3 regions of the Janthinobacterium goodfellowi genome follow, and region 1 is predicted to be linked to each of the others. Evidence: predicted binding sites of a transcription regulator. Region 1 holds the regulator's gene; each other region holds the start of a gene.
The links. The regulator FNR, encoded in region 1, switches genes on or off when oxygen is low (the NO sensors DNR and NnrR bind a similar motif). The targets are predictions, from matches to a motif close to TTGATNNNNATCAA.

Region 1 (6,385 bases):
AACAGGGAAGAACACATGGCATTGGGTGAACGCATTGGATAAATCAGCGGCAGCGGAAATCGGCTTGCAAGGCTCGGTATGGATGACGGTGGGCGGCGAGCACCTGGGTGGCGCCGGCCGGGTTGAATTACTGGGCGCCATCGCCGAATGCGGCTCCATCACGCAGGCGGCCAAGCTTGTGAAGATGAGCTACAAGGCGGCCTGGGATGCCATCGACGCGATGAACAACCTGGCCGGCGAGCCGCTGGTCGAGCGCTTGACAGGCGGCAAGGGCGGCGGCGGCACGCGCCTGACGCAGCGGGGACGCCAGCTGGTCGACAATTTCCGCATCATTGAGCGCGAGCATGCGCGCTACCTGCGCCAGCTGGGCAGCCAGGCCGAAGGCATCGCCGACGATCTTTTACTCATACGGAGAATGGCCATGAAAACCACGGCACGCAACCAATTCCTGGGCAAGGTGGCCGAACTGAAACAGGGCGCCGTCAACGACGAAGTGACCCTGGAATTGCCCGGTGGACAGCACATCGTGGCCATCGTCACGCAGGGCAGCAGCGCCAGCCTGGGCCTGGTGCCGGGCGCGGAAGCGTTTGCGCTGATCAAGGCCTCGTCGATCATCCTCGTGGCCGACAGCGAAGGCGCGCGCTTTTCCGCGCGCAACCAGCTGGCCGGGCTGGTGACGCGCGTGCAGACGGGCGCCGTCAACACGGAAGTGGTGCTGGACTTGCCCCGTGGCGGCACGATCGCCGCCATCATCACCAACCAGAGCAGCACCGAGCTGGGCATCGCGATCGGCAGCAAGGTGACGGCGATTTTCAAGGCGTCCAGCGTGATCCTGGGTGTGCCGGCGTAAATGGGGTAGGTCGGATTAGCGCGCAAGCGCGTAATCCGACAAGGTTCCGGGGTCAGACCCGGCGGGTCTGACCCCAGTTTTATGTTGCAGGCTTAATCCTTCAGCCTGGACAACCAATCGGCGGCGGCCGCCAGCGCCTGCTCCAGCTCCTGCGCCGTCTGCGCCAGCAGCGACGGCACCTCGTCGAGGCGGCCCGCATCGATGGCTTCCTCGGTGGCGAACGCGGCGCGGATCAGGCGTTTCGTGCCCAGGGTGCCGACGGAACCGCGCACGCCGTGCAGGATGCGCGCCACATCGCTGTGGCGGCCCGCCTGCAACGCCGTTTCGGCGTCGCGCACAGGCGTCATGCCCTTGTTCAGCGCGTCTTCCACCATACGCCGCAGCACGCCGCGCCCCTTCGCGTCGCGCCCCATCACGCGCATCAGCGGCGCCATGGAAAACACTTCCTCGTCGGTGACGGGCGCCGGCTCGGCCGTCTGCACTGGCGGGCGCTTGGGCAGGTGGCGCAGGATGACTTCCATCATCTCTTCCACTACCACGGGCTTGGCGATGAAATCGCTGATGCCGGCCGTCATGCAGCGCTCGCGCTCGGACGCCAGCACGCCGGCCGTCATGGCTATCACAGGCAGGTTCAGGCGCAGCTCCGAGCGGATGATGTGGGTGGCGCTGAAACCGTCCATGACGGGCATCTGCATGTCCATCAGCACGATGTCGTAGCGCAGCGCTTCCGTGCGCAGCCGTTCCACGGCTTGTAAGCCGTCGCCCACCACGTCCAGGGTGGCGCCCATGTGTTCGAGGATGCCGCGCGCCACGGCCTGGTTCAAATGGTTGTCTTCCACCAGCAGGAAATGCACGCCGGCCAGTTCCGTGCCCAGCGGCTGGTGCAGCATGCGCTGCTCGCCGCCGTCGTTCTTCGCGATCAGCGCCTGGTGCAGGGCATCGAACAGGCTCGAGCCCGTGATCGGCTTCATCAGCACGACGTCGGCCTCGGCCGCGCTGGAGATTTCCTCCAGGTGGTTGCGGGCGAAGGCGTTGACCATCACGACGATGGGCTGGCGCTGGCCGCTGGCCGCCTGGCGGATGGCCTTGGCCGTGGCCAGGCCGTCCATGACGGGCATGTGCCAGTCGGCCAGCACCACGTCGTACGGCTGCTGCTGCGCCAGGCGTTCGCGGTACAGTTCGATGGCGGCAAAGCCGGAATCCACTTCGTCGGCCAGCCAGCCCCACGCCTCGATCAGCTTGACGATCAGTTCGCGCGTGGTGCGGTTGTCGTCGGCCACCAGCAGGCGCAGCTGGCCCAGGGCGGGCGTGCGCCGCGTTTCGGCCGGCTGCGCCAGCATGTCGAACGGCACGCTGAACCAGAAGCGGCTGCCCTTGCCTTCGCTGCTGGCGACGGCGATGTCGCCGCCCATCATGTGGATCAGCTGTTTGCTGATGGCCAGGCCCAGGCCCGTGCCGCCGAAGCGCCGCGTGATGCTCTGGTCGCCCTGCGAAAACGCGGCAAACAGCTGCTGTTGCTGCAGTTCCGTCATGCCGATGCCCGTGTCGCGCACTTCGAAGCGCAGCCAGGCGCGGCCGTTGTCCTTCTCGGCCAGGCTGACGGCCACCACCACTTCGCCGCTCTCGGTGAACTTGATGGCGTTGCCGGCCAGGTTGACGAGGATTTGCTGCAGGCGCTGGGCGTCGCCCACGAGGCGGCGCGGCACGTCGGGCTCGACGGCAATGGCCAGTTCCAGCTCCTTTTCGCCCGCATTCATGGTCATCGTCGTGGCCAGCGTGTTCATGACCTCGTCGAGGTCGAATTCGACGGGCGACAATTCCATGCGGCGCGCCTCGATCTTCGAATAGTCGAGCACGTCGTTGAGGATGCCCAGCAGCGACTGGCCCGCCACGCGCACCATGGTCAGATACTTGCGCTGTTCCGTGTCGAGCTTGGTATTTCCCAGCAGATACACCATGCCCAGCACGGCATTGAGGGGCGTGCGGATTTCATGGCTCATGTTGGCCACGAAGTCGCTCTTCGCGCGGTTGGCCGCCTCGGCCCGGTCGCGTTCCTGCTCCAGCTCCGCCGCGCGCGATTCGAGTTCCTGCTGCAGCCGGTCGCGTTCGCTCATCAGGCCGTTGAACGCTTCCGTCAGTTCGCCGATCTCGTCGCGCTGCTGCACCGGCACGGGGGTGAAACGGCTGCCGCTGGTGCGCAGCGCCTGCAGGGTGTCGCGCAGGCGCACCAGGGGCGAGAGCAGGCGCACGGTGACCCAGCCCAGAACGGCTGCGGCCAGCAGCGAGGCGAGGATGCTCCACAGCACCAGCCGGTACAGCACGCCGTCGAACGGTTCGAAGGCGTCGTCGAGGGGCAGCGAGGCGGCCAGCAGCCAGTTCACCGATTTCAGGCGCTTGAAACTGTTGACGGCCGTGATGCCGCGGCTGTTGGTGCTGACCATGGTGCCTTCGCCATCGTCCTTCAGCAGCTGGGTGGTCGTCAGGTTGGCGTTCGGCAGGCGCGGCTGCAGCAAACGGCTGGTGTCGGGGTGCAGCACATAGCGCGGCACGGCGCCGCGCGTGAGGATGAAGTAATAGCCGCTCTTGCCGATCTTTTCCGAACGCAGGCGGCCCAGCAGGTTGTCCTTGTACAGGCGCAGCACGCCGATCAACACGCCGGCCACCCGGCCATCGGCGGCGAGTATGGGCGCGACCATCTGCACGATGGGCATGCCGCTCGATTTGCCCAGCATCGGCTCGGTGATCATGGGCTGGCGCGTGCGCAGCACGGTCTGGAAGTACTCGCGCTCGGCGACGTTGATGCCGGCGCGCCCCGCCACTTCCGGCATGTCGGCCACGACGGCGCCGTACGCGTCGAGCACCAGCACGTCGTCGAACAGCACCAGCATCGAGCGGCGCGAATAGTAGTCGCGCAATTGGGCGGGCTGGCCGATCAGTTCCGGCGGCTGCTGCCGTGCCGTCAGGGTGACGATCTGCAGCAGCATGCCCAGCTTGTCGTCGAGTTCGGCGGCGGTGCGGGTGATCAGCGACGATTGCTGGCTCAGCAGGACCCGGGTGAAATCGTCGCGCATGTGCTGCACCTGGATCATGGTGACCAGCGCGATCATGGCGATCGAGGTCAGGCTGGTAGCCAGCGCGACTTTTGCTTTGATGCCGAGAGGCTTCATGATTTCCTTTTCAGTACCGTGCGGCACAGGCGGCAGATAATGCTGTCAGGAATTTTCCTATCAATACCCCAGCTTGGCAAGCGCCGCCACGCAAATTGCCCTCTCCGCATGGGCTTTTGACGATGTTGCCATATAATTAAAGGCTGGACGTCGTTTATTCGCCGAAATTACGGTGAAATTGGCACACGGCAACCCGGTATGCAGTAAACTTGTTGTTGCATTTTCTTAAAGGTACCGACATGACTGAAGCGCTACTCACTCCAACCTTGCCCACAGTGAACGTGGAAGCGTTGCGAGCGCGATGCTCGACGTGCAGCATGCATCAATTGTGCCTGCCGATGGGCCTTGATGTGGGCGACATGGACAGGCTGGACCAGATCATCGGCCGCCGCCGCAAGATCGTGCGCGGCGCCTCGCTGTTCCGCATCGGCGACTCGTTCCAGAACCTGTACGCGATCCGCCTGGGGCACTTCAAGACGTACCAGATCAATCCGGGCGGCGAAGAGCAGGTGACGGGTTTCCAGATGGCCGGCGAACTGCTGGGCATGGACGCCATCAGCGCCGACCGCCACCACTGTAATGCGGTGGCGCTGGAAGACAGCGAAGTGTGTGAAATCCCGTTTTCCAGCCTGGAACAATTGCTGGGCAATATGCCGACCCTGCTCCGCCATTTCCACCGCATGATGAGCCAGGAAATCACGCGCGAGCAAAGCGTGATGCTGTTGCTGGGCAATATGCAGGCGACGCAGCGCTTTGCCGCCTTCATCGTCAACCTGGCGTCGCGCTATGAGGCGCGCGGCTATTCTGGCAGCAATTTCCAGCTGCGCATGTCGCGCGAGGAAATCGGCAACTACCTGGGCCTGACCATCGAGAGCGTCAGCCGCCTGCTGTCCAAGTTCAAGAAGGAAGGCTGGCTGCGCGTCTCCAACCGCGAGATCGAGATCCTGCAGCCGGCCAAGTTAAAAGCCATTACGGCCGGCACCGACGTCTGTAAATAAGGCTTACAGTTCCTCATCCGCGTGCAGCGCGATGCTGCGTTGCAACGGCCAGGTCCAGATGCCGGACAGGCGCCACTCGCGTTTGTCGTTTTCCACCAGCACCTGCCAGCGGCTGCGCTCGAGCATCGGCAGCGCCACCGAGAAATTGCCGGCCGCATCGGGCTGCACCAGCAGCTTGATATCCTTTTCCGGCAGGGTCGCATGCGCCAGGTGCAGCTGCAGCGGCCCCTGGTACGCCTTGCCGAAGCTGTGCACGGAACCGCTGAGGCGCGCTGCAGCGACGTCATACGCCAGGGTCGTATCCATCGCCAGGTTGCTGGCGACCGTATCGCGCCGCAAATCCTGGTTGATCGCCTTGCCCTGCTTGTAATAATCGCCCACCACCAGCGCGTCGGGCTGCGTAAACGCGATATAGCCCATGAAGCTGCCGACGACCACGGACAGGCCGGGACCGATCATCAGCAGCCATGGCCAGCGATGCTTGTACCACGGGGCAACGGGAGCTTGCAGTTTCAGACTGTCGGACATGGTATTTCTCCTGTGTTTCTGTGTGTACGGCCAGCCCCCATGCGGGGACCGGCCTTCCTGCATTAGCGCGGCACGATGAAGACCGCGCTTTCGCGCACATGCAGCGACGGATCGTCCAGCGAGTGCAATTCGATCGCTATCTTGTTCGACCCCTTCTCGCCGACGCCGTGCGGCACGCGCAGGCGGATCGGCCAGCCCAGCGTTTCCGTCGGCTGCAAGGTCACTTCTTCGCGCGTCAGCAAGGTCAGGCCCGGCAAGCCGGATGCGCTGATTTTGAAATGCTGGCTTTGCTCCGAGGTGTTCATGATCTGCAAACGATAGACGTTTTCGATCATGCCGTCTTCCACTTCGCGTCCCATCGAACCGCGGTCGCGGATCACGTCCATTTTCAGCGGCGTGCGCAGGGCCAGCGAAGTACACACGGCGATGATGATCAGGGCCAGGATGGACGTGTAGATCAGCACGCGCGGGCGCATGGCGCGCTGGCGGATCTGCTTCGAATTGAAGTTGTTTTCCATCGCATGGTCGGTGCTGTAGCGTATCAGGCCACGCGGCCGCTCGACCTTGTCCATCACGGTATTGCAGGCGTCGACGCAGGCGGCGCAGCCGATGCATTCATACTGCAGGCCGTTGCGGATATCGATGCCGGTCGGACACACCTGCACGCACAGGGTGCAATCGATGCAGTCGCCCAGCTTGTCGTTGTTGCCGGCCTTCTTGCTCATCGCGCCGCGTGGTTCGCCGCGCTTGGCATCGTAGGTGATGATCAGGGTGTCCTGGTCGAACATGGCGCTCTGGAAGCGCGCGTAGGGGCACATGTATTTGCACACCTGCTCGCGCAG
Region 2 (6,385 bases), on a different contig from region 1:
CAGGGCAGCGGAGACACCGAGCATCATGTCCTCCGGGCCGCAGATGAAGGCGTTGTCGTAGTCTTCGACTTTGATCCAGTGCTGCAGGAACTGTTCGCATTTTTCCTGCGTGATGCGGCCGTTGAACAATTCGATGTCCTGCTGCTCGCGGCTCATCACGTAGACGAGATTCAGGCGCTCCAGGTACACATCCTTCAAATCCGTCAATTCTTCCTTGAAGATGACGGACGACGAGGCGCGGTTGCCGTAGAACAGGGTAAAACGGCTCAGGGGTTCCGTCAGCAGGGTCGTCTTGATGATGGAGAGAATGGGCGTGATGCCGCTGCCGGCCGCAAAGGCCAGGTAATGCTTGCGGTTGACGCAGTCGAGCGGCACGTTGAAGTGGCCCATGGGCGGCATCACCTCGATGGTGGCGCCGGCTTTCAGGGTGTCGTTGGCCCAGGTGGAAAAGGCGCCGCCCGGCGTGCGCTTGATGGCCACGCGCAGGCTGCCGTCCTGCACCGCCGAACAGATCGAGTACGAACGGCGCACGTCTTCCGCGTTGATGTTGGCACGCAGGGTCAGGTGCTGGCCCTGCTGGAAGCGGAACTGCTGCTGCAGTTCTGCTGGCACGTCGAACGTGACGGCGATGGTATCGCGCGTTTCGTTGCGCACGTTCGCTACGCGCAGCGGATAAAATTTACTCATGCTTCATCTCCAGTTTCTTCGGAACGTGTGCCTGATTTTTTTAGTGGCACTTGAAGTAGTCAAACGGTTCGCGGCAATCCAGGCATTTGTACAGGGCCTTGCACGGCGTGGAGCCGAACTGGCTGGTCAGCTGCGTATGCGTGGAACCGCAGTTCGGGCAAATGACGTCCAGCTTCGGCATCGGTTGCCGTTTCACGCCACCACGCAAGCCGCTGATGTCGATCACCTGCTGCTGCGGCGGCGCGATGCCGTAGCCTTTCAGCTTGGCCTTGCCGGCCTCGCTCATCCAGTCCGTGGTCCAGGCGGGCGCCAGCTGGTTTACCAGGGTCACCTTGGCCACGCCATGGCTGCGCAGGGCATCGGTGACGGCGTCGGCGATCACCTGCATGGCCGGGCAGCCCGAATACGTGGGCGTGATCGTCACGATGCACGCATCGCCATCCGTGACTTCCACGGCGCGCACGATGCCCAGGTCCACCACCGAAATGACGGGGATTTCCGGGTCCGGTACGTCGCCCAGCCAGGCCCAGACCTGGGCCGCGTCCAGCGCTGCCGCAGCCGTGTTCATTACCACTCCGCCCCGGGGTAGGCGCGCTGCAGGAACTGCATCTCGGCCAGAATAAAACCCAGGTGTTCCGTGTGCGTGCCCTGCTTGCCGCCCTTTTGCATCCACGCGTCGGGCGCCGGCATGATCAAGGTGGCTTCGGCGAAGATCTCGGCCACGTGCTCGAGGAACGCCCGGCGCAGCACGTCCGATGGCGGCGCGATGCCGGTGGCGACCATGGCCTGGTCGACGGCGTCGTACTTGAACATCTCGCCCGTGTACATCCACAGCTTGTCGGCTGCGGCCTGCGTTTTCGCATGGCTGTCCGCCGTGCCGTCGCCGAGGCGCACGATCAGGTCGCCGCTGCGGCGCAGGTGATACGTGACTTCCTTGATCGACTTGTGCGCCACTTCGACGATGCGCGCATCCGTCGATTTCGTCAGTTCCAGCAGCTGGAAGTAATGCCAGCTGTCGAAGAAGAACTGGCGCATCATGGTGTCGGCGTAATTGCCGTTCGGCTGTTCGACCAGCAGGCAATTCTTGAAATCGTGGGCGTCGCGCAAGAAGGCGATGTCGTCCTCGTCGCGGCCCGCGTTTTCCAGTTCCGCCGCATAGCTGAACCACAAACGCGTCTGGCCCAGCAGGTCGAGCGCCACGTTGGTCAGCGCCATGTCTTCTTCCAGCGCCGGTCCCTTGCCGCACAGCTGCGACAGCTGCTGGCTGAGGATCAGGGCATTGTCGCCCAGGCGCAGGAGGTAATTGACCTTGTCATCCATTGCAGGCGCTCCCATCACAGGTTCTTGACTTCTTCCGGCATCGGGAAGAAGGTGGGATGGCGGTACACCTTGCTGTTCGACGGCTCGAACAGGGCGCCCTTGTCGCCAGGGCTGCTGGCGACGATATCGGCCGCGCGCACCACCCAGATGCTCACGCCTTCATTGCGGCGCGTATAGACGTCGCGCGCATGGTTGACCGCCATGGTGGCGTCGGAAGCGTGCAGGCTGCCCACATGCTTGTGCGCCAGGCCGTGCTGGCTGCGGATGAAAACTTCCCACAAAGGCCATTCTTTGCTCATGTTGCTATCCCCTATCTGTCTTATGTAATTACGCTGCTGCTTTGTTAGCGGCTTGCTTGTCGGCATAGGCGACCAAGGCATCGCGGAACCATGCACCGTCTTCATACGCTTTCACGCGCGTTTGCAAACGCTCGCGGTTGCACGGGCCATTGCCCTTCAGGACATTGTTGAACTCGGACCAGTCGATCTCGCCGAATTCATAATGGCCCGTCTCCGCGTTGAACTTCAGGTCGGGATCGGGCACGGTCAGGCCCAGGTATTCGATTTGCGGCACGGTCTGGTCGACCATGCGCTGGCGCAATTCATCGTTCGAGAACAGCTTGATGCGCCATTGCGCCGATTGGGCGCTGTTGACGGAGGCGGCATCGGACGGGCCGAACATCATCAGCGATGGCCACCACCAGCGGTTCAAGGCATCTTGCGCCATGGCTTTCTGTTCGGGCGTCCCCTTGCACAGCGACATCATGATGTCGTAGCCCTGGCGCGCATGGAACGATTCTTCCTTGCAGACGCGGATCATGGCGCGCGCATACGGACCGTAGGAGCAGCGGCAGAGGGGAATCTGGTTGATGATGGCGGAGCCGTCGACCAGCCAGCCGATGGCGCCCATGTCGGCCCACGACAGGGTGGGATAGTTGAAGATGCTGGAATATTTGGCTTTGCCCGAATGCAAGGCAGCGAGCAAATCGTCGCGCGAGACGCCCAGGGTTTCCGCGGCGCTATACAGGTACAGGCCATGACCCGCTTCGTCCTGGATCTTCGCCAGCAGGATCGATTTGCGTTTCAGGGTCGGTGCGCGCGTGACCCAGTTACCTTCGGGCAATTGGCCGACGATTTCCGAGTGGGCGTGCTGCGAAATCTGGCGGATCAGGGTCTTGCGGTAGGCGTCCGGCATCCAGTCCTTGGCCTCGATCTTGATGCCTTCGTCGATGCGCGCCTGGAAAGCGCGCTCTTCCTGGCCCATGTCGTCGATGGAGCGGACGTTCTTGAGGCCGGTTTCAACCATTTGTGCGTACATGATGTGTCTCCCATGTCTTTGATTTGCGCAGCAACGCGGTGCGATGAACAGATAATACGATACAAAAAACGATTTGCATACACTTGATGTGAATCATTTTAAAAAATCGTATCTTGTGCCGCTTTTTTGTGCGTATGATATTGCTTATGAGAAAACACTATGGAGCGCTACCCGTGCTTCCGGCAAATTATTGCCGCGCTACCCGCGCAGCCAAGTAAACTGCTGCTTTTATTGAACCGACCGCAACACGGCCAGACCGGAACCACATGAAGAACACCCGCTGCACGGCATGGATAGCCGATTTCCTGGAAAGCGACCCACCGCGCTCGAAGTCCCTGGTGATGACCATCTTTGGCGACGCCATCGTGCCGCGCGGCGGCGCCATCTGGCTGGGCAGCCTGATCGAACTGCTGGCGCCATTCGGCGTCAATGACCGGCTATTGCGCACCAGCGTGTTCCGCCTGGCGCAGGAAGGCTGGCTCAGCTCGCAACGCGACGGCCGCCGCAGCGCCTATACGATACGCCCGGAAGCGCTGGCCCGCTTCGAACGCGCCTACCGCCGCATCTACGCGCCGCTGGTCGTGCATTGGGATGGCAGCTGGACCCTGGTGATCGGGCCGGCCGGCAGCATCGGCGCCGCCGAACGGGGCGCGCTGCGCAAGGAATTATTGTGGGCGGGCTACGGCTTGATTTCCCCTGGCATCTTTGGCCACCCGGCCAGCAATACGGAGGCGCTGGAAGATATCCTCGTGCGCAACGAAGTGCAGGGCAAGCTGTATGTTTGCCACACAACAGAGTTGCCAGGCGTCAGCACGCGCCCCCTGCGCGACATGGTGGGCGAATGCTGGGACTTGTCGGAAGTGATGGCTGGCTACGAAAAATTCATCGCCAGCTTCCAGCCCCTGCTGACCCTGCTGCAAGAAGCGCCCGCCTTCGATCCCGAGCAAGCGTTCGTCATCCGCTCGCTGCTGACGCACGCCTACCGCCGCGTGCAGTTGCACGACCCGCAACTGCCCGTCGAACTGCTGCCCGAACCGTGGCCTGGCACGCAAGCCTATGCGCTGGCGCGCGACCTGTACCGCATCACGTATGCGGCGGCCGAGGAACATATCCTGGCCACCCTGCGGCGCGAGGACGAGCACGCGCCCGACGTGGAGCCGTGGTTCTACGAGCGTTTTGGCGGACTTAATAGCTGAACCCAACGGCGTAGTACCGGGGTCGGCCCCTTGAGGGTCCGACCCCAGCCTTTGCGTTTAGGGTAAGAGACTAAACCCACCTCAAGCTACTGTTTCACCACCACTTGCTTGGCCCCCGCCAGCAAATCCTGCCCCAGCTTTTCCAGTGCATTGGCCTGCACCAGCATGGTGTCGAGGATGGCGACGTTGAAGGTGAATTCGGCCGGCGTCGTGTAGCCAGGAAAACGTATGATGCGCAGCAATTCCTGCAAGGTCGTGCCCTTGCCCAGGTGCGCCAGCGCGTCGCTGAGGGCGCTGATTTTCTTTTCCAGTTCGCGTATGTGGTTGCTATGGTCGTCCATGATGCTCTCCCCGTGTCGGAGCTTCCACGTTAGCAAAGCGCGCCCAGCATCGTTTGCGCCAGCACAAAGGCGTGGCTAAAACGGGTATCATCGCGCCATTGCACACGATGCAAAACCCATACGTTTTTATCAGGAACACTCATGACCATTAAAATCAGCCAGCAATTCGACGCCGGCGCGATCGAGGTGCTGCGCGCCGACGATGCCCAATCCATCGAGCTGAACATCCGCAAGGATTCCCACGCCGACATCACGCAGTGGTTTTACTTCCGCCTGCAAGGCGCGCAGGGCGAGGCGTGCACGATGCGCTTCATGAACGCAGGCAAGTCCGCCTACCCGGACGGCTGGAAAGATTATCAGGCCGTGGCCAGCTACGACCGCGAAACGTGGTTCCGCGTGCCCACCAGCTTTGACGGCACGGTAATGACCATCGAACACACGCCGGAAGAAGAAAGCGTCTACTACGCCTATTTCGAGCCGTATCCATGGGACCGCCACCTGGCCCTGATCGACAGCGCGCAAGCGTCGCCGCTCGTGCGCTTGATCGACCTGGGCAGCACCGTGGAAGGCCGCGACATGAATTTGCTGGTCGTCGGCGACGCCGATGCCGAGAAAAAAGTCTGGGTCATCGCGCGCCAGCATCCGGGCGAGACGATGGCGGAATGGTTTGTCGAAGGCATGCTCGAAGCCTTGCTGGACCAGGCCAACCCGTTTGCCCGCCAGTGCCTGCAAGACGCCGTCTTCTACGTGGTGCCGAACATGAACCCGGACGGTTCCGTGCATGGCAACCTGCGCACCAACGCGGCCGGCGCCAACCTGAACCGCGAATGGATGACGCCGACCATGGAGCGCAGCCCGGAAGTGTTCCTGGTGAAACAGAAAATGCATGAAATCGGTTGCGACCTGTTCCTCGACGTGCATGGCGACGAAGGCTTGCCGTACGTCTTCGTGGCCGGCAGCGATGCGCTGGAAAACTTTACGCCAGCACAGAAGGCCGCGCAAGACCGCTTCATCGCCGACTTCAAGGTGGCCAGCCCCGACTTCCAGAATGAGCACGGCTATGAAGACGGCCCGTTCACGCCGGAAGTGCTGACCATGGGTTCGCCCCACATCACGCACGCCTTCGGCTGCCTGTCGCTGACCCTGGAACTGCCGTTCAAGGACAACGCCAACGATCCCGATCCGCAAACGGGCTGGAGCGGCGCCCGCAGCGCTGCCCTGGGCGCGGCCGTGCTGCAACCTATCCTGTCCACCTTGCGCGCCTGAGCGCCAGGGCCGAGGCGGCCCGCTTGATCCCATGCCCCGCTCGCCGGGGCATTTTTATGCCCGCCCGGCAAGCCGATTCTCTGCAATACGCATCCATGGCTTCGCCCCTGGCATCATGGCTGCGTACCTGCCGAACCAGCTTTCTACAGGGAACACGAGCGCATCGGCATGCGCGCCGCCATGGCGCAGCGCAGCATCGCTAATCGTTGCCACGCCGGCCATTGCTGCCTATACTGGGCGCAGCATTGCCTGTCCCTT
Region 3 (6,385 bases), on a different contig from region 1:
GGCCACCACGTTCATCAGCTGCAAGCCGAAGCCCACGCCGGCCAGCGCGCCATCTTCGGTGATGATGAAGCCGTCGGCCAGCGCCTTCTCTCCCGCCTCGACGGCGCGGAAGGTGAGGTCTTCGATGCTCATGGCGCCATCGACGATCAGCGGTTCCTTGTCCATGAAGGCGATGCAGCTCTTCTTGCCGTAGACCTCGTGATAAAAGGGCTTGGACATCTGCGACATGAAGATATTGCGGCTGATCAAGCCGATGGGCTTTTGCTGCTCCGTGACGGGCAGGCTCATCATGTCACGCCGCTCCGTGAACAGTTCCAGCACGGCGAAGTTGCTGGCGTCGGCCTGCACGGATTCCGTGGGAATGCACAGATCAAGCGCCACCGACGTGCGATAACGGGGAAGATGCAATCGAGAAGCGTTGAACTCCACAGCGGCTACCTTTACATGACGATCGGACCCTTGTTGTCGCGAGAGCAAGGCGACTGACAAACAGGCAATATCATCATGGTAGCCTGTGAATATGACGGCTTGATTACCGGCTTGTCAAAACCGTATGCAAGATGGCTGCATGGCAAGCCGTTGCCGGGCTTACAGGCGCCGCGCCAGCGCCTGCGCCTGTTCCAGCCAGCGCGTCCGCTGCGCTTCGGTGGAATCGATCATGGGGCCAAAGCTGGCCACCTTGACGGGCTTGACGCCGCAAAATTCCAGGGTCGTCTTGCGCAGCTGGTGGATGCCGGGCATGTGGTAGACCCAGCGGAAATACCAGGGCGGCGTATCCATCGCCACCAGCAGCTGCGCCGTGCGTCCCAGCAGCAACTGGGCGGGAAAGGCCTTGCCCGGGCGATACTTGAAGGCAAAGCCGGGCAGGAAGATGCGGTCGACAAAGCCTTTCAGCAGGGCCGGCGCGCCGCCCCACCAGATCGGGTAGGCGAACACCAGGTGTTCGGCCCAGATGATGGCTTCCTGCGCGGCCAGCAAGTCCGGCTCCAGCGGCTGCACCTGGCGGTAGCCTTCATGCAGGTTCTGGTCGAAATCCAGCTGGCCCAGGCGCACTTCGCGCACGGTATGGCCTGCGCTGCGGGCCGTGGCGGCGTAGGCCTCGGCCAGGGCGGCGCAGAAACTGTCGCTGGATGGGTGGCCGAGGAGAATCAAGATGCGCTTGGGTGTCGTTTTGGTCATGATGCAGGCTGTCCGTTAAAGAAGAGCTTGCATGCTAAAGCCTGCCCCTAATGGCAGAGTCAAGCGCGGATTTTCAGGCTGCCTGCAGTTGCTGGCGCGCCAGGCAGTCGCGGATTTCCGTGTCGATATCGGCCAGTTGCACGTCGAGCTGGCGCAGGCGGGCGATATCCTGCCGCACCTGCGCGCGCTTGGCATCGATGTGCCGCGACAGGGCGGCCCAGTCGGTCTCGTCGCCGGCCAGGACGGGCAGCAGTTCAGCCAGGCGGAAGCCCAGGACCTGGGCCTGCCGTATCAGTTTGACCTGCGCCAGGTCTTGCTGCGTGTAGACTCTGTAGGCGCCGGAACGGCGCACATCGCCCAGCAAGCCGAGCGCTTCATAGTGGCGCAAGGCCTTGGGCGAGGTGCCCGCCAGGCGGGCGATTTCTCCGATGTACATGGGTGATCCTTTCTCGAGCGTGAGCGAATCTTACCGCAAGGCAGTGGTGTCCAGGCGGCCCAGGCACCTTCAGGCCCGGCGCGGCGGGATTTTCTTCGCCGTGCACTCGGCGCAGGTGCCGTACAGCGACAGCGCGTGCTCGTGCAGCACGAAGCCCCGTTCGGCGGCGATTTCGTTCTGGCGCAGTTCGATGCCTTCGTCGACGAATTCATCGACCTTGCCGCAGCCCGTGCAGACCAGGTGGTCGTGGTGCTGGCCTTCGTTCAGCTCGAAGACGGCGTGGCCCGATTCGAAGTGCCGGCGAAACAGGATGCCCGCTTCGGCAAACTGCGTCAGCACGCGGTAGATGGTGGCCAGGCCCACGTCGATCTTTTCGGCCAGCAAGAGTTTATAGACATCGTCCGCACTCAGGTGCTTGATCGTGCCTTCCTGGAACAGCTGCAGAATCCGCAGGCGGGGGATAGTTACCTTCAAGCCCGATTCACGCAGTTCCCTCAATATATCCATGTCTCCCATTCCTTGTTGTAGTCGCCAAGCGAGGTAAGCCATTATATCGCAAATGATAATCATTACTATTCTCATTTGTGTCGTGCGAACTGCATGGGGCGGATGATGGAAAAATCGCGCTCACATCGCTACACTGTGCAGCAGGCAATAACAATGGAGGGGACATGGACCGATTCGATGCGATGCGCATCTTTACGCGCATCGTCGAACTGCGCAGTTTCACGCAGGCGGCGCATGACCTCGGCTATCCGAAGGCGACCGTCACGCACGCGATCAAGCAACTCGAAGCGCGGCTGCGCGTGCGCCTGCTGCAGCGGACCACGCGGCAAGTCACGCCCACGCCCGATGGCGAGGCGTATTACCAGCGCTGCGCACGCCTGCTGGCGGACCTGGAAGAAACGGAAGCCGTGTTTTCCTCGGCGGCGCAGCAGCCGGCCGGCAAGCTGCGCATCGACTTGCACGCGACCCTGGCCATGCACTTCGTCATGCCCGTGCTGGAGCAGTTCTGCGCCCGCTATCCCTTGATCGAACTGGAAATCGGCATGGGCGACCGCCTCGTCGACCTGGTGCGCGAAGGCGTCGATTGCGTGCTGCGCGTGGGCGAACTGGGCGACTCGTCGATGGTGGTGCGCAGGGTGGCGCTGCTGGAGCAGGTGACCTGTGCCAGCCCCGCCTACCTGGCCGCGCACGGCACGCCGGAGAACCTGGCGCAGCTGGCGGGGCATCGCGCCGTCAATTTCTTTTCCGCCCAGACAGGCAAGGTCTGGCCCTTCGATTTCAAGGCGGATGGGCAGCGGCACAGCGTGGCCTTGCCGGGCACGGTGTCCGTCAACAATGCGGACGCGTATCACGCGTGCTGCCGCGCGGGCATGGGCTTGATCCAGGCGCCCCGTTATCACCTGGAGCGGGCGCTGGCGGCCGGCGAGCTGGTGGAAGTGCTGCGGGACTGGCGTCCCGACCCGCTGCCTGTGTCCGTGCTGTATCCCCATCACCGGCAATTGTCGCCGCGCGTGCGCGTGTTTGCCGACTGGGTCGCCAGCCTGTTCGCCGAGGCGGCGTGATTTTGCAACGCCGCATTTTCTTGACCTGGGCAAAGGAAAAAATCCCTCTGTTGATGCCATCTAGCACTATTTGATGTGGATCAAAGTTTTTGTTGCACTGCACTCTTAGACTTCGCAGCGTTACTTAACGACAGAGGGAAATAAAATGAAAAAGTCCGCAACTGCAGCAGCAATCGTTTTGGCCGCCATCGGCGCATTCGCCGGCAATGCGATGGCACAGGAAAGCCCTTGGCTGGTCCGCGCCCGCGCCGTGCATATCGATCCGGCCGATAAATCTGCTCCTGTTGGTGGCGTCGGCGCATCCGACCGTTTGACGGTCAGCAGCAAGACGATTCCTGAAATCGATATTTCGTACTTCTTCACGCCGAATATCGCTGCCGAGCTGATCTTGACCTACCCGCAAAAGCATGACGTCAAGCTCGACGGCAACAATATTGGTACCTTCAAGCACCTGCCACCGACCCTGTCGCTGCAATACCACTTCATGCCTGAAAAACAGTTCAGCCCTTACGTGGGCGCGGGCGTGAACTACACGAATATCTCGGACGTGAAATTGCTGAACGGCGCCGGCCGCCTGGAGCATGACAGCTGGGGTTACTCGCTGCAAGCCGGTGTCGATTACAAGCTGGACAAAAACTGGTCCCTGAACTTCGACATCAAGAAAGTGCAGATCCGCAGCGACGTGTTCATCGGTGGCGCCAAGGCCAGCGAAGTCAAGGTTGATCCATTGCTGATCGGTGTAGGCGTCGGCTACCGCTTCTAAATGTAGTGTCGATAGCGCCCGCAAGGCGCGGACAATAAAAAAGGACGGCCTTGGCCGTCCTTTTTGCATTGCATGCGCCGTTTATTTTTTCAGCGTCTTTTCCAGCGCCAGCTGGTAGTCCGTCTTTTCGTAGCCGGCCAAATACTTGTTCGTCGCGTCGAGGAAGGCGCGCGAGCGGTAGGCCGCTTCCAGGTCCTTGACCCATGGCTTGGCCTTGTCGGCCGTGCGGATGGCCACCAGGTTGATGTAGCTGTCCGAGATCTTTTCCACGGCCAGGGCCGACGTCAGCTTCATGCCGGCGGCCAGGGCGAAGTTGCCGTTCACAAAAGCATAGTCGGCATCGGCCAGCGAACGTGGCAGCTGCGCCGCTTCCAGCGGCACCAGTTTCAGCTTCTTCGGGTTGTCCAGCACGTCGCGCTCGGAAGCGCGCAGCGGGTCGACGTTCGGTTTGAGCTTGATCCAGCCCATCTTGGCCAGCATCACCAGCGCGCGCGCCTGGTTGGTGGGGTCGTTCGGCATGGTGATGGTGGCGCCGTTCTTGACTTCCGCCAGGGACTTCTGCTTGCCGCCGTACAGACCGATCGGCATGGTCGGCACGGTGATCAGGGCGCTCAATGGCAGCTTGTTATCGGTGGCGAACTTGGTCAGGTAGACGATATGCTGGAACACGTTGGCGTCCAGCGAGCCTTCGGCCAGCGCATAGTTCGGCTGCACGTAGTCGTTGAATTCCACGATCTTGACCTTGTAGCCCTGTTTTTCCAGGATAGGCTTGATGCCCAGCTTCAGCTGGTCGGAATACGGGCCGGAGCTGGTGCCGATGACGAGTTCTTTCGGGTCCTTGGCGTGGGCGGCGGTGGCGAAGGCCAGGCTGGCGGCGGCCAGGAGCAAATTACGGCGAAGGTGGTTCATGCAGGTCCTTGTTTCTGAATATGAATTAACGTTTGTCGAGGCGCTTGGCGATGCGCGTGCCGGCGAACTGGATGGTTTGCACCAGCACGATCAGGATGGCCACGGTGGCGACCATGATGTCCGTCTCGAAGCGGTAGTAGCCATAGCGGATGGCCAGGTCGCCGATGCCGCCGCCGCCCACCACGCCGGCCACGGCCGAATACGACAGGAAGCTGATCGACAGCACGGTCAGCGCCAGCACGAGGCCGGAGCGCGCTTCGACCAGCAGCACGCGGAAGATGATCTGCATTTCCGACGCGCCCATGGCGTGCGCCGCCTCGATCACGCCGCGCGGCACTTCGCGCAGGTTCTGTTCCACCAGGCGCGCCAGATAGGGAATGGCGGCGAACGACAGCGGCACGCTGGCCGCCAGCGGGCCGATCGAGGTGCCCGCGATGATGCGCGTAAACGGCGTCAGCGCGACGAGCAGGATGATGAAGGGGAAGCTGCGCACGGTATTGACCAGCCAGCCGAGGATCGTCGACAGGGGACGGTTTTCCAGCGACTGGCCTTCCGAGACGAGGAACAGCAAAATGCCCAGCGGGCCGCCGATCAGGATGGCGGCCGTGAGGCCGATACCCAGCATGGTCATGGTCTGGCCCAGCGCTACCCAGATTTCCGGCAGCAGCTTGATGACGTTATTGATCGATTCTTCAAACATGTGTTGCATCCTTCCATGCGGTGGCTTCAAACGCCTCGGTGCCGTAATACGCCAGCTCGCGTCCCAGCGCCGTCTTGCGCGGGGTGGCCGTGTCGCTCAAATCGAATTGTTCGGCGATGGCGCCGTTTTCCACGACGGCCACGCGGTTGCAGATGGCGCCCAGCACCGACAGCTCATGGCTGACGATGACGATGGTCACGCCGAGGCGCGCATTGATGTCGCGCAGGGTGTCGAGCAGGGCGCGCGTCGTTTCCGCGTCCAGCGCGGACGTCGGCTCGTCGCACAGCAGCACGTCGGGGTGGCTGGCCAGGGCGCGGGCGATCGCCACGCGCTGCTTCTGCCCGCCGGACAGTTGCGCCGGATAGCTGTGCAGCTTGTCGGACAGGCCGACCAGCGCCAGGCACTCCTCGACTCTGGCGGCGATCTGCTCGCCCTTGGTCGTGCCGTGGATTTTCAGGGGGAAGGCGACGTTGTCGAAGACGCTGGCGTTTTGCAGCAGGTTGAATTGCTGGAAAATCATGCCGATGTTCTGGCGCGCGTCGCGCAGTTCGCTCTTGCCCAGGCGGGTCAGTTCGCGCCCGGCCACGGTAATGGTGCCGCTGTCGGGGCGCTCGAGCAGGTTAATCAGGCGCAGCAGGGTCGATTTACCGGCGCCGCTCTTGCCGATCAGGCCGAAAATATCACCGGGATAGACTTCCAGCGTGACCGATTTGACCGCGTGGAATTGTTCGCCTTTGGGCAGCGCGAAGGTCTTGTTTGCGCCATCGATGCGAATCACCGGCGTACGGTGTGGTGTGGTCATGCAGTGTTTCCTTTTTTATTGGACCGTG

Region 2: paaA (1,2-phenylacetyl-CoA epoxidase subunit PaaA) is a predicted target of FNR. The motif match lies at 3,408-3,421, and genes of this name have one in related genera.
Region 3: ACQ4WQ_RS05060 (OmpW/AlkL family protein) is a predicted target of FNR. The motif match lies at 3,254-3,267, and genes of this name have one in related genera.

The regions. Positions count from the first base shown of each region.
Region 1 is NZ_JBNYXN010000003.1:727,834-734,218, forward strand. It holds gene ACQ4WQ_RS15710 (sulfate/molybdate ABC transporter ATP-binding protein) at 1-42, shown strand, start outside; gene ACQ4WQ_RS15715 (TOBE domain-containing protein) at 83-850, shown strand; gene ACQ4WQ_RS15720 (response regulator) at 943-4,017, opposite strand; gene fnr (fumarate/nitrate reduction transcriptional regulator Fnr) at 4,257-5,015, shown strand; gene ACQ4WQ_RS15730 (FixH family protein) at 5,019-5,543, opposite strand; gene ccoG (cytochrome c oxidase accessory protein CcoG) at 5,606-6,385, opposite strand, start outside.
Region 2 is NZ_JBNYXN010000006.1:32,714-39,098, forward strand. It holds gene paaE (1,2-phenylacetyl-CoA epoxidase subunit PaaE) at 1-687, opposite strand, end outside; gene paaD (1,2-phenylacetyl-CoA epoxidase subunit PaaD) at 728-1,255, opposite strand; gene paaC (1,2-phenylacetyl-CoA epoxidase subunit PaaC) at 1,255-2,007, opposite strand; gene paaB (1,2-phenylacetyl-CoA epoxidase subunit PaaB) at 2,022-2,306, opposite strand; gene paaA (1,2-phenylacetyl-CoA epoxidase subunit PaaA) at 2,335-3,324, opposite strand; gene paaX (phenylacetic acid degradation operon negative regulatory protein PaaX) at 3,591-4,520, shown strand; gene ACQ4WQ_RS21300 (hypothetical protein) at 4,607-4,861, opposite strand; gene ACQ4WQ_RS21305 (M14 family metallopeptidase) at 5,003-6,127, shown strand.
Region 3 is NZ_JBNYXN010000001.1:1,098,270-1,104,654, forward strand. It holds gene ACQ4WQ_RS05035 (SpoIIE family protein phosphatase) at 1-408, opposite strand, end outside; gene ACQ4WQ_RS05040 (NAD(P)H-dependent oxidoreductase) at 589-1,179, opposite strand; gene ACQ4WQ_RS05045 (MerR family transcriptional regulator) at 1,253-1,615, opposite strand; gene fur (ferric iron uptake transcriptional regulator) at 1,685-2,122, opposite strand; gene ACQ4WQ_RS05055 (LysR family transcriptional regulator) at 2,287-3,183, shown strand; gene ACQ4WQ_RS05060 (OmpW/AlkL family protein) at 3,329-3,946, shown strand; gene ACQ4WQ_RS05065 (MetQ/NlpA family ABC transporter substrate-binding protein) at 4,028-4,855, opposite strand; gene ACQ4WQ_RS05070 (methionine ABC transporter permease) at 4,881-5,555, opposite strand; gene ACQ4WQ_RS05075 (methionine ABC transporter ATP-binding protein) at 5,548-6,357, opposite strand.